Regions from separate parts of the Bacillus sp. EA-CB0995 genome, predicted to be linked through region 2. Evidence: predicted binding sites of a transcription regulator. Region 2 holds the regulator's gene; the other holds the start of a gene.
What was found. Region 2 encodes NrdR, which represses ribonucleotide reductase genes. Its sites were predicted from a motif close to AACACNATATATNGTGTT; they were not measured.

Region 1 (6,418 bases), 960 kb from region 2:
TGCACCCTCTACAACGTGGTTATTCGTTACAATAAGTGCTTTATCTCCAACTTTTTTATAAATAACACCTGATCCTGAACCTGCTTCAGCTTCTTGTCCGCCTGCTTGAGGCGAAAATGGATCTACATTTTTTTGGAAATTAATTACACCTACAACTACATCTTTTGCTCCTTCAACCATACCTGCAAGGTCTGTTTCACCCTTTGCTTTATTAGAAACAGGAACTGCTGTTCCCTCTACTTTTGATTGTGAAACCACGCTGTTATTTATCCAAGGCATATACGGTACTGCAAAACTAATCGTAACTGCACCAATAACAGCACCGACAACTCCTGTAAAAAAGTATCCTTTTTTGCTGCGTGATTTTACTGTTTCTGTATAGGCTTCATTCATCTCTTTTTGATCATAGTATCCCATATTTACTTATCCCCTCTCTGCTTAAATCGTATTTTTAGTATAATCACGGTTTGTGTTCTTTCTGTGAACTTATCGTGAAATCCAAACAAAAAAATACTATTTTATTTCATAATTGTCAAGTACAGAAAAATTGTACATATAATTATAAAGATGTATAAATAGGCACAAACATTTACTCTTCAAACTTGTATCCTACACGAATAACTGTACCAATATGTGTTGCTTTATCCCCTAATTTATTACGAAGTTTTTTAATATGAGTGTCTACTGTACGATCATCTCCGAAGTAATCATATCCCCAAAGTTGATCTAATAAATGTTGACGAGATAATACAATCCCTTTATTCTCCATTAAATAAACAAGCAGCTCAAATTCTTTATGCGTTAACGTAATCTCTTCATCGTCTACCATTACAGTACGCGACAAACGATTCACATCGATACCAGCAAGGGAAAGTATATTCTCTTCAGCTTGACCTAACGCACCGTCCGCACGTTTTAATAATGTTTTGGCACGTGCAACTAAAATTTTTGGACTAAACGGTTTTGTTACATATTCGTCTGCTCCTAATTCAAATCCAAGTAAAGTATCATCCTCATCAGAACGAGCTGTTAACATAATGATCGGTACTGCTGATTCTTTTCTTACACGTCTACATACAGACCAGCCGTCAATTTCTGGTAGCATAATATCTAATATAATTAAATCCACTGTATGCTCAGCAAAACGTTCTAATGCTTGCTTTCCATCTTCAGCTTCAATCACTTCAAAGCCCTCATTACGAAAATAATCACTAACAATTTCTCGCAATCTTCTTTCATCTTCAACAAGTAAAACTGTTTTATTCAATTCTATCCCGTCCTTTTACTCCTTCAATCGAATAATACGTTGATTTGAACTTCCGCGAAACGGTAGTGTAAGATCTCGTTTCTCTAGCTCAAACCTTCCATCTACTAATACATCTGCATACTGCAGCAATTCTATCATATCATTATTTCGTGAATTTTGTATCTCCTCTAATGTATAACCTGTATAAATCCATAAATTTTTTTTCATTTTTTTCACCGCTTTTGCTATTACTTTTACTTCAGCAGCTTGAAAAAATGGATCTCCACCTGAAAATGTTACATCCGTAAGAGGATTTTTTTCAATCTCTTTTATTATTTCCTCTTTTGTAACCTCAGTTCCATTATTAATATTCCAAGACTGTGGATTATGGCAGCCAAAACAACGATGCGGACAGCCCGCAAAAAATACGACTGTCCGCAATCCTTCCCCATCTACAACACTATCATGAATGATATTCATTACTCTCATTTATGTTTCACCCGATCCGCTTCTTCACTACGCTTCGCACTGTTCCACTTTGACATATCCCCTACAAGGTATCCTGTAATACGGCGAATCCTTTCCAAATCACGTTCATTTTCATTCCCACAGCTTGGACATTCATTCCCAATTATCCCGTGATAACCGCAACATTTACAGCGATCGACTGGGTGATTAATAGATCCATATCCTACGCCATACTGCGCCATCGCCTTCACAATTTGCTGTAATGCTTTTTGATTATGAACAACCGCTCCGTCCAATTCAATATACGTAATATGACCACCATTACAAAGCGCGTGAAACGGTCCTTCTAAACGAATTTTATCAATGGCTTGAATAGGATAATAAACAGGAATATGAAATGAATTTGTATAATAGTTATGATCTGTTACACCTGTAATTGTTCCAAATTCAGCTCGATCTTTCTTAATAAATTTCCCTGATAATCCTTCTGCAGGAGTTGCAATTAATGAAAAATTCAACTGATGTTCTTCCGTTGCTTGATCCATCTTCTTTCTCATACATTCAATAATTTCATATCCGAGCTTCCATGATTTTTCGTCTTCCCCATGATGTTTTCCCGTTAAAGCAACTAAACATTCTGCAAGGCCAATAAAACCAATACTTAATGTACCTTGCTTTAAAATTTCAGCAACAGAATCCTCAGGCTGAAGTTTTTCACCACCACGCCATACTCCTTGTGAATATAAGAATTGGAAATTTCTTGCCTTTTTCGTCGATTGATAAGAGAATCTTTCCAATAATTGACGAATGCCAAGGTCAACATAGTAATTTAAAGCTTCAAAAAATGCTTCTTTTGATCCACTCATACACGCTAATTTCACTAAGTTAATAGATGTAAACGATAAATTCCCTCTTCCAATCGCTGTTTCTTCCCCATGAATATTGGACATAACACGAGTACGGCATCCCATATAACACACTTCACTTTCGGGACGACCATCATAATGCATAGCATTAAATGGGGCATCTAAAAATGAAAAGTTGGGAAACAGTCGTTTTGCTGTCGTTTCTAATGCTAGTTCAAATAAATCATAGTTCGGATCTTTTTCTTCAAAATTCACACCTTTTTTTAATTTAAATATTTGGATAGGAAAAATGGGTGTTTCTCCTTTTCCTAATCCAGCTTGCGTCGCTCGTAACAATTGCTTAATTAATAATCTTCCTTCTTTTGATGTATCCGTTCCGTAATTAATTGAAATAAATGGAACTTGTCCACCGCCCCTGCTATGCATGCTATTCGAATTATGAATAAATGCTTCACATGCTTGATACGTATCATTTTCTGTTTCTTTCCACGCAAACTCTTCTACTTGCTTAACTGTTAATGGATATGTAGCTAAACGTTTTTTATTTCTTTCAAACGTTCTTCTCACATACGGTGCTAAATCTATATCAAACAGCGCAAATGATTGACCACCATGCTGCATATTTTGATTCGCTTGAAAAATAATAGAAGAAAGTGCCAACGCACTTTTAATATCTTGCGGCTGTCGCATATATCCGTGTCCTGTATGAAACCCATTTTCAAGCATTTGAGCTAATGGGATTTGCGAACAAGTTGTCGTACCTGTTGCATAAAAATCTAAATCATGCGGATATAAAATATTTTGATTAATTGCTTTTTTCACTTCTTCAGAAAGTAATTGTTCGACCGCATAATACTTTGCACTCTCAGATGCAAATTTCCCCATCACTCCCATCGGAGACCGACCGTCAACATTCGCATTTTCTTGCATTAAATCTTGTTCATTTGCATAAACGATTTTCGTAAAAATGTCCTTTAGATTCTCTTCATATTCATTGTTCTTTTCCATTACTTGCTTCATTTCTTAACCCCCAACAACATCTTGTTAATCCACTATCAAAATGATACTACATATAGTAAGGGCGGGTATGTGAAAAATGTAACATTCTGTGAAAATTTTTTAAACATTCATCGAACCTTTTATTTATCCCTCAACTTATGAATAAATAAGAGCTTCATTAGTGAATGTTTTCTATCAGTGAGAAATGAGAAACCCACCATTAATAGAAATTTCACTTTATCCCGCATTAACGGGCAGTAATACCCCCACCTCAAGATTGAGAGAAGCGAAGAAGATAGGTGGGAGATAACTGCCCATAAAAGCCCGATTGGTGAGAGCTTTCCATCAGTGGGGATGAAGCCCTCCCACTGATGGAAGTTTCACTTTATAAAAAAGAAATGTGCTCTTTACAAATGTATGGTACAATATACGGGAAAACTCTTTTTACCCTTTATCAACACATTTGAATAAAGGAGACTGAACTTATGCTTACATATCTTTTATTGATCGTTGCCTATTTACTTGGCTCGATTCCATCTGGACTTGTCGTTGGAAAGATTGGTTATGGAATCGATATTCGCGAGCATGGCAGCGGAAATTTAGGAGGAACGAATACATTTCGTACGTTAGGGAAAAAAGCGGGTTTCATTGTTACAATTGCTGATATTCTAAAAGGAACATTAGCTACAGCTCTACCGATAATTTTCGGTTTACATATCCATCCTCTATGGTTCGGATTAGCTGCAGTACTTGGTCATGTATACCCAATCTTCGCAAAGTTCCGCGGTGGAAAAGCAGTTGCTACTTCTGCTGGCGTACTATTATGCTACGCGCCAATTACCTTTGTGGTACTAGCTGTTATCTTTTTCACCCTACTATTTACGACGAGATACGTTTCACTTTCTTCTATGTTAACAGCTGTCGTCGCTGTTATTGCAGCAATTATAAACGGGAATAAAATCTTCATTGTTGCGATGTGTTTATTAGCTGGTATGGTTATTTATCGACATCGTGCAAATATTGGACGAATTATAAATAAAACAGAACCAAAAGCAAATTTAACAAAGAAACAACAAAAACAAAAGTAAGATTGTAACCCACATAACGCAAAAAGAAAACGCAAAGCATATAAATGGCGTCTTTTTGCGTTATTTTTTATACTAAAAGAAAAAGTAATTATGTTGGAGGAACACTAGATGAACATTTCAGTATCAAAAGAAGCAGTAAGCTGGTACAAAAACGAACTTGGTTTACAAACAGGCGATGCCCTTCGCTTTTTCGTACAATATGGTGGATGTAGCACTGTTCAAAAAGGTCTTTCATTAGGAATTCGTAAAGATGAGCCAGCTACTCCTGCTGTACAAATTCAAGAAGATGGTATTACTTTCTTTATTGAAGGCGATGATGAATGGTTCTTTGACGGACATGATTTATCTGTTACATTCAGTAATGATGATGATTTCCCGCAATTTAATTACGAAAAATAAAAAAACGTGGCCTAAGCCACGTTTTTTCATTGTTTTTTAATCTTCTCGTATGTCTCATACCACTCTGGGTACAATTTTTTAAACGATACCGGACGAAAGCCTTCTTTTTTTGCACAAATATTCGTTGTAGATGCTGTAATACAACGTTCGCCGTTTCCATTATAAATTTCATAGCCGTACACAACGCGTAGTGGACTCACAGACTCCACCCACGTTTTCACAATTGCTTTTTCTCCATAGCGCATTGCTTTTCGATATGTAATTTGCAAATCAAGCACAGGAGATACAATCCCATCATTCTCCATTTCAACATATGAAAACCCTAAATCTTGAATTAATTTCGTACGTCCAAGTTCTAGCCATACTAAATAATTTGCATGGTACACGACACCCATTTGATCTGTCTCTGCATAACGGATGTCAATTTCGTGTTCTGCTACAAACATAGTTTTGTCTCCTTCTCGCTTGCATTTCTTTCTACACCTTTAATCATAATACAGAGAAACTGAAAATAAAATAGAAGCGGCGGATCTTTTTCCTTAAAGGAGTGAGCATATGCTACAAATTATAACTGTACAAAGCGGTGATAATGTATATAAATTAGCACAGAAGTACGGAACCACACCAGAAACAATTGTAAAAGATAATGGATTAAATCCAGCTCAAACACTCGTCATCGGGCAAGCATTGATCGTGAATACGGAAGGAAATACTTATTATGTACAGCCTGGCGATAGCTTATATAAAATTGCCTTAACTTACAATGTACCTCTCGCCAGCTTAGCAAAAGTGAATCATTTATCATTAAAATCCGCACTCCAAGTCGGACAGCAGCTATATGTACCAAAAGGGACAAAAAAATTATTGAATCTATTGCCTACTTACAGCCATCTACAATTCCGATTAAAGAAAGCTTAGTTACTTCCACCAAAGCTATCAATCCATATTTAACCTACTTGGCCTACTTTAGCTTTGAGGCAAAGCGTGACGGAACACTGAAAGAACCTACACAAGTATCTGAAATCGTCACAATTGCAAAACAAGGGCAAACGATTCCGATGCTCGTTATTACAAATCTTGAAAATGGAAGTTTCAGCTCTGAATTAGCAAGCATTTTTTTACGCAATGAGACAATTCAAAATACGCTCATTACAAATATTTTACAAACAGCACAAAAATATGGAATGCGTGACATTCATTTTGATTTTGAGAACCTTGCACCAGGAGACCGCGAAGTATATAATCAATTTTTACGCAAAGTAAAAACACGTCTACCAAAAGGATATACGCTCAGTACAACTCTCCCCCAAAAACAAGTTCAACTCAAAAAGGTGCAGCTGCAGCTCAGGACT
Region 2 (6,418 bases):
TCTGAAACGTTAGCACATTTAATTAAATATGATACAGTTCACGGTAAATTTGATGGTACAGTAGAAGCGTTTGAAGATCATTTATTAGTAGATGGCAAAATGATTCGCCTTTTAAACAACCGCGATCCAAGAGAATTGCCTTGGAAAGAAATGGGAGTAGACGTTGTAATTGAAGCAACAGGTAAGTTTAACTCCAAGGAAGGCGCAAGTCTTCACGTAGAAGCTGGTGCGAAAAATGTTATTTTAACTGCACCAGGAAAAAATGAAGATGTAACAGTTGTTGTTGGTGTAAACGACGAACAACTTGATATTACAAAACATACCGTTATTTCAAATGCATCTTGTACAACAAACTGCTTAGCACCTGTTGTAAAGGTGTTAGATGAGCAGTTTGGAATTGAAAACGGTTTAATGACAACAGTTCATGCTTATACAAATGACCAAAACAATATTGATAATCCACATAAAGATTTACGCAGAGCACGTGCATGTGGCCAGTCTATCATTCCAACAACGACAGGTGCTGCGAAAGCGTTAGCAAAAGTTCTTCCGCATTTAAATGGAAAACTTCATGGTATGGCACTTCGCGTTCCAACACCAAACGTATCTCTTGTTGACTTAGTTGTGGATGTAAAGCGCGATGTAACAGTGGAAGAAATTAATGAAGCATTTATGACAGCGGCTAACGGTGCGTTAAAAGGAATTGTCGCATTTAGTGATGAGCCTCTTGTTTCTATAGATTTTAATACAAATACACATTCCGCAATCGTTGATGGTTTATCTACAATGGTAATGGGCGAGCGCAAAGTGAAAGTACTTGCTTGGTACGATAACGAATGGGGTTATTCTCGTCGTGTTGTAGATCTTGTAAAGCTTGTTGTAGATCAATTTGCGAAACAAGAAAACGTACAACATATTTAATAGATGAGAAAAGGGCAAGCGTTAGCTAGCCTTTTTCTTTTTTTATGAAAGGAAAAGAATACATATGCTTTTTCTTTGTAAATCACCTAAAAGAGCTATAATTACTGTAATTTGGAGTCTTTTCTTTTGTTTTCGGAGAAAAGAAAAAGAGAAAGTGTCATCGGAAAAATGAAAAACTGTTGTTGCAAAATGAAAATAAACAAAGTATACTAACATTCGTAAACTTAAGAGCTGAGGTGGTAGTCACTACTTAAAGGGTTAGGACCTCTCTGGACTAACTTTCCCCGTGGTAGTGGAGCAAACCAAATTGCAAATTAGTTTTCAATTCGAACAGTTAGATTAAATTTATAAGGGGGAACTGTAGAATGGATACTATGGATACTATGGGTCGTCACGTAATCGCGGAACTTTGGGATTGCGATTTCGACAAACTTAATGATATGCCTTATATTGAAAAATTATTTGTGGATGCAGCACTTCGAGCAGGCGCTGAAGTACGTGAGGTTGCTTTCCATAAATTTGCACCACAAGGTGTAAGTGGGGTTGTAATTATTTCTGAATCTCACTTAACAATCCACAGCTTTCCAGAACATGGTTATGCAAGTATTGATGTATATACTTGCGGAGATCGCATTGATCCGAATGTTGCTGCAGAGTACATCGCTGAAGGTTTGAGCGCAAAAACGAGAGAGAGCATTGAACTTCCTCGTGGTACAGGTAGCTTCGAAATTAAACAAAGAGAGACAAAAGCTCTTTAAAAAAGAAGATAAGTGATTTAAAATGTAAAGAGGTGTATTATACACCTCTTTTTAATTTATCTGCTATTTGCGGACAGTAAGACTCACACTGATGGAAGTCTGGGTAAATTAATTGTTAGAAAGATAAAAAAGAATAACGTACATAAGTATATTTGATTAAGGGTTTATAATATAGAAGAGATAATTCTTGTTTATAATGTTTTGGTTTTGTTAAGATAAAATTAAATTGTAAAGGAGTGAATGGATTGCGTTGTCCATCCTGTTTTCACAATGGTACGAGAGTATTGGATTCGCGTCCAGTTGACGAAGGGCGATCGATTCGTAGAAGAAGAGAGTGCGAAAGTTGTCTCAATCGCTTTACAACATTTGAACGTGTCGAGGAGCCACCACTAATTGTTGTAAAGAAAGAAGGAATGCGAGAAGAGTTTAACAAAGAGAAAATTTTGCGCGGTTTAATTAAAGCGTGTGAAAAACGACCTGTATCTTTAAAACAACTAGAAGAAATCACGCAACATGTAGAACGTGAATTGCGTAACTTAGGAATGTCAGAAGTAAAAAGCGATATGATTGGTGAAATGGTCATGGAAGAGCTTCGTGATATTGATGATGTTGCATATGTACGTTTTGCATCTGTTTATCGACAATTTAAAGATTTGAACGTATTTATTGAAGAATTAAAAGATATACTTCAAAAAGAACGAAAATAAAAGAGCTAGAAGCGTAAGCTATTAGCTCTTTTTTTCACTAATAAGTAGTAACGAACGGAAATATAAATCACATATATCCCGCTATTTGCGGGCTGTAAGATCTCTACCTCGAAATTCTGAGAAAACAAAGAAGAAAGGTGGAGGACAACTGCTGGCATGCACCCGATTGGTGAGAGCTTTCCATCAGTGAGCCCTTCACTGATGGAAGTTTCACTTTATCCCGCATTAACGGGCAGTAAGACCCCCACCTCAAGATTCAGAGAAAAGCGAAGAAGAGAGGTAGGGGATAACTGTCCGTAAAAGCCCGATTGGTTCAACTAACCATCAGTGGGGGATGAAAAAACCCCCCACTGATGGAAGTTTCACTTTATGATAAGAATGGATAACAGAAAGGATTTGCAAGAATGGAAAGACAGTCATGGATGGAGTTACTGCCAATTGACCGTTATAAAGTAAGTGCAAGAGGACTGCTCAGTAATTATGACCGTAAAGTGCTTACGATGCTATATCAACCGCTAATCGGTAGTAAAGCTTTTAGTTTATATATGACATTGTGGGGAGAATTGGAGCAGGATCGTTTATTTGGAAGAGAAAATACACACCATTCTATTATGGTAACGATGCAAATGCCGCTCCCAGATATTTATGAAGAACGTATAAAACTAGAGGCAATTGGACTTTTAAATGTGTATATGAAAAAAGAAAAAGATATTCGCATGTTTATTTATGAGTTGCAGCCACCTCTCATGCCGAAGCAATTTTTTGATGATATTGTATTAAGTATTTTTTTATATAACCGCTTAAGCAAGGCAAAATACAATCAAGTAAAGCAATATTTTTTAGAAGAAGAATTTGACTTTGTTTCTTATGAAAATATGACACGATCCTTTAATGATGTGTTTGGCTCGTTTAATCCAGGACAAGTTGAGTATGCCAAGGAAGAATTGCTTATACCAAATGCAACTGTGATGCCGGGCAGAGCGCAGGGGAATGCACCTAAGCTCTGGAATGATTTCTTTGATTTTTCATTATTTGTAGAAGGATTATCAGCACTCGTTCCGCGCAAAGCCATTACAGAACAGATGCGTGAATGTGTGATGACATTAGCTTACGTATACGGGATTGATCCGCTATCCATGCAAAATATTGTTCTTGGTGCTGTTACAGAACATCATACAATTGATATGGAGCGACTGCGAAAAGGTGCGCGTGATTGGTACCAATTTGAGAATGGACAAGCGCTCCCAGTATTTAGTGAACGAACGCAGCCATTGCATGCGCGGACGATGAAAGAGAAAGAGCCGAAAACACAAGAAGAAATGCTCATTAAACAGTTAGAAGAAATTTCGCCAAGAGAGTTATTAAAAGAAATTTCGGGCGGAGCTGAGCCGACGAAAGCTGATTTGCAAATTATTGAAGAAGTGATGTTGAATCAAAAGCTCACACCAGGCGTTGTAAATGTGCTTATTTATTATGTGATGCTTCGTTCTGATATGAAGCTGGCGAAATCGTACGTGGAAAAAATCGCTGGACATTGGGCGCGTAAAAAAGTTACAACAGTAACAGAAGCGATGAGTCTTGCGAAAGAGGAAAACCGTCAATATCAAGAGTGGGCAGAAACAAAGAAAAAAGGAAAGACGACGAAGAAAACAGTTCGTAAAGAACTTGTACCAGATTGGTTAAAGGAACAAGCTGAAGAGAGCGAACAATTGGCTGAACAATCGCCTCGCAGTGAAGGTCATGAAAAATTAGAAGAAGAGCGTAAAAAGTTAGAGGAAGAGCTGAAAAAATATAAGCGAAACGAATAGAGGAGAGCTCCCTTTGAGGTGAAAAAATGGAACCGATTCAAAATACATTTGCGAAGTTAATGCAAAATGAAAATTTTAAGAATAGATATGAAGTATTGAAACAAGAGGTAATGACGCATCCGCGTGTAAAAGAGTTTATAGAAGAGCATCAGGGTGAAGTGACAACGTCCATGGTAGAACGCAGCCTTGTGAAGTTATATGAGTACATCGGGCAAAGTGTTAGATGTGAGGATTGTCCGAACTTAGAGTCATGTAAAAATATGATTCAAGGATATGAACCAAAGCTTATCATTCAAGGTAAGATGATTGATATTCAATATGATCGTTGCGTAAGAAAAGTGGCTTATGATGAGAGGAAGAAACATGAGAAGTTAATTCAAAGTGTGTATATGCCAAGTGATATTTTGCAAGCTTCTATGGGAAATTTAGACCCATCAGATTTAGAGCCGCGGTTTCAGGCAATTCGTGCTGCTAATGAATTTTTAAGTGCATATGAGCCTGGAAAAAAAGTGCAGGCAATATACTTTCATGGGCCATTTGGTGTAGGGAAAACCTATCTTTTAGGAGCAATTGCCAATGAACTGGCGCTGAAAAAAATAAGTTCGATGATTGTGTACTTACCAGAATTTTTACGTGAAATTAAAAGTTCATTGCAAAATAATACAATTAGTGAAAAGATTGATGCAGTGAAGCGTGTATCAGTATTAATGTTAGATGATATTGGAGCAGAAGCGATGTCGAGCTTTGTGCGCGATGATGTACTTGGAGCGATTTTACAATTTCGTATGCTGGAGAACTTACCGACGTTTTTTACATCTAACTTTGATTTTAAACAGTTGGAACATCATTTAACATATACACAGCGCGGAGAAGAAGAAGAAATGAAAGCAGCCCGCATTATGGAGCGTATTAAATATTTAGCAAAGCCGGTTCCTATTGGTGGGAAAAACCGCCGGCATAAGTAAAGAGCAAGCAGTGAGCTTGCTCTTTATTTTTTGGAAGGAAATATAATAAAGCATTACTTTGAATGATAAATTACTTTACGCTTGTATCATTTTTTGTACATCCCCCTAATATATATGGAAATAGCAAGAATTATAAAAGGGGGACAAAAGTGATTGAAATCTGCTTTGAAGAAAAAAATGATGCTATTGTTATATATAAAGAGCTGAAAAAACGGACAGATGATATATATGCAGAAATAAGCATTTATTTGTACGAACAAATGGTGATTGTTCATATACCAATACAAGAATCATGCTACATTGATCGAGTGGTTATCCCTGTACTTGTTCAATATATTATAAATACAAAACAAGATGAATGGATAAGTGATATTTTAAAAGAGAAGTTTTACTATGAAGAGCGAGAAGAACGAATTCAAATTTTACATATGGCTCATTCTATTTTAAATGGGAGACGTAAGGGGCTAAACGATGCCCCTTCTAAACAAAGAGGGAAAGAATTGGTGGTTTCTTCCTTGCGGGGGTGGATGCATGATAAGATGTCTTTTTCGTTTGAAGCATACATTCGTTTTCGCTTGAGAAAGTACAATGAATTTTTATATCGCACTACAGAGATGGCGATAGATGAATATAAGTTAGAACAAGAGTATCAAATGTTTGTGGAAACGCTCCGGCAGCAAGTGAGCAGCCGGAAATCGCGTTTGTCATGCTTGCATCTTGTGTTTGATGACAGTTTTATTTTTTATGATGAAAAGGGAGCTCGTTTAAAACAAGATAAACTTGTTCAGTATATAGAAGAAGAATTACTCTCTCAAAAAGGCTTGTACATTGATCCGAATATTATGGCACCGCTTCTTTCAATCTCGCCTAAAACAATTCATCTGTATACGAAAGAGCAAGATCATAATATGATTGTGACAATTCAAAATGTGTTTCAAGAGAGAGTACAACTATATGCGCTTCATGAATTTGAAAAGAATGTGAAAAATTATAAAAATAAAGGGAACGCCCTTGATTTTCTAAATTTTTGAGCATATAATTACGTACATACATGAAAATACATTAAAATGTTACGATGAGGACATGAGTAATTGTCTACGATTCTCAGAGAGGGAAGCCTTAGGCTGTGAGCTTCTTAATACGAGATTATTACTTACCACCTCTGAACTTCAGCAGTGAACGAAATTCTAGTAATTGCTGACGGTAAATGCCGTTATAATGAACTTGAGCAGTTAACAATGCGTTAGCTGGAACAAGGG

Region 1: the regulator NrdR is predicted to act here: its motif matches at 3,643-3,660, upstream of ACEWFJ_RS10935 (anaerobic ribonucleoside triphosphate reductase).

Annotation. Positions count from the first base shown of each region.
Region 1 covers NZ_CP169269.1:2,090,501-2,096,918, reverse strand. Annotated here, with positions in the region: partial or broken gene ACEWFJ_RS10950 (S1C family serine protease) at 1-417, opposite strand, end outside; gene ACEWFJ_RS10945 (response regulator transcription factor) at 590-1,267, opposite strand; gene nrdG (anaerobic ribonucleoside-triphosphate reductase activating protein) at 1,283-1,735, opposite strand; gene ACEWFJ_RS10935 (anaerobic ribonucleoside triphosphate reductase) at 1,732-3,588, opposite strand; gene plsY (glycerol-3-phosphate 1-O-acyltransferase PlsY) at 4,065-4,667, shown strand; gene ACEWFJ_RS10925 (HesB/YadR/YfhF family protein) at 4,776-5,066, shown strand; gene ACEWFJ_RS10920 (acyl-CoA thioesterase) at 5,093-5,512, opposite strand; partial or broken gene ACEWFJ_RS10915 (glycoside hydrolase family 18 protein) at 5,622-6,418, shown strand, end outside.
Region 2 covers NZ_CP169269.1:1,129,848-1,136,265, forward strand. Annotated here, with positions in the region: gene ACEWFJ_RS05915 (glyceraldehyde-3-phosphate dehydrogenase) at 1-921, shown strand, start outside; gene speD (adenosylmethionine decarboxylase) at 1,296-1,679, shown strand; gene nrdR (transcriptional regulator NrdR) at 1,925-2,386, shown strand; gene ACEWFJ_RS05930 (replication initiation and membrane attachment family protein) at 2,791-4,194, shown strand; gene dnaI (primosomal protein DnaI) at 4,221-5,159, shown strand; gene ytxC (putative sporulation protein YtxC) at 5,309-6,190, shown strand; T-box leader at 6,223-6,418, shown strand, end outside.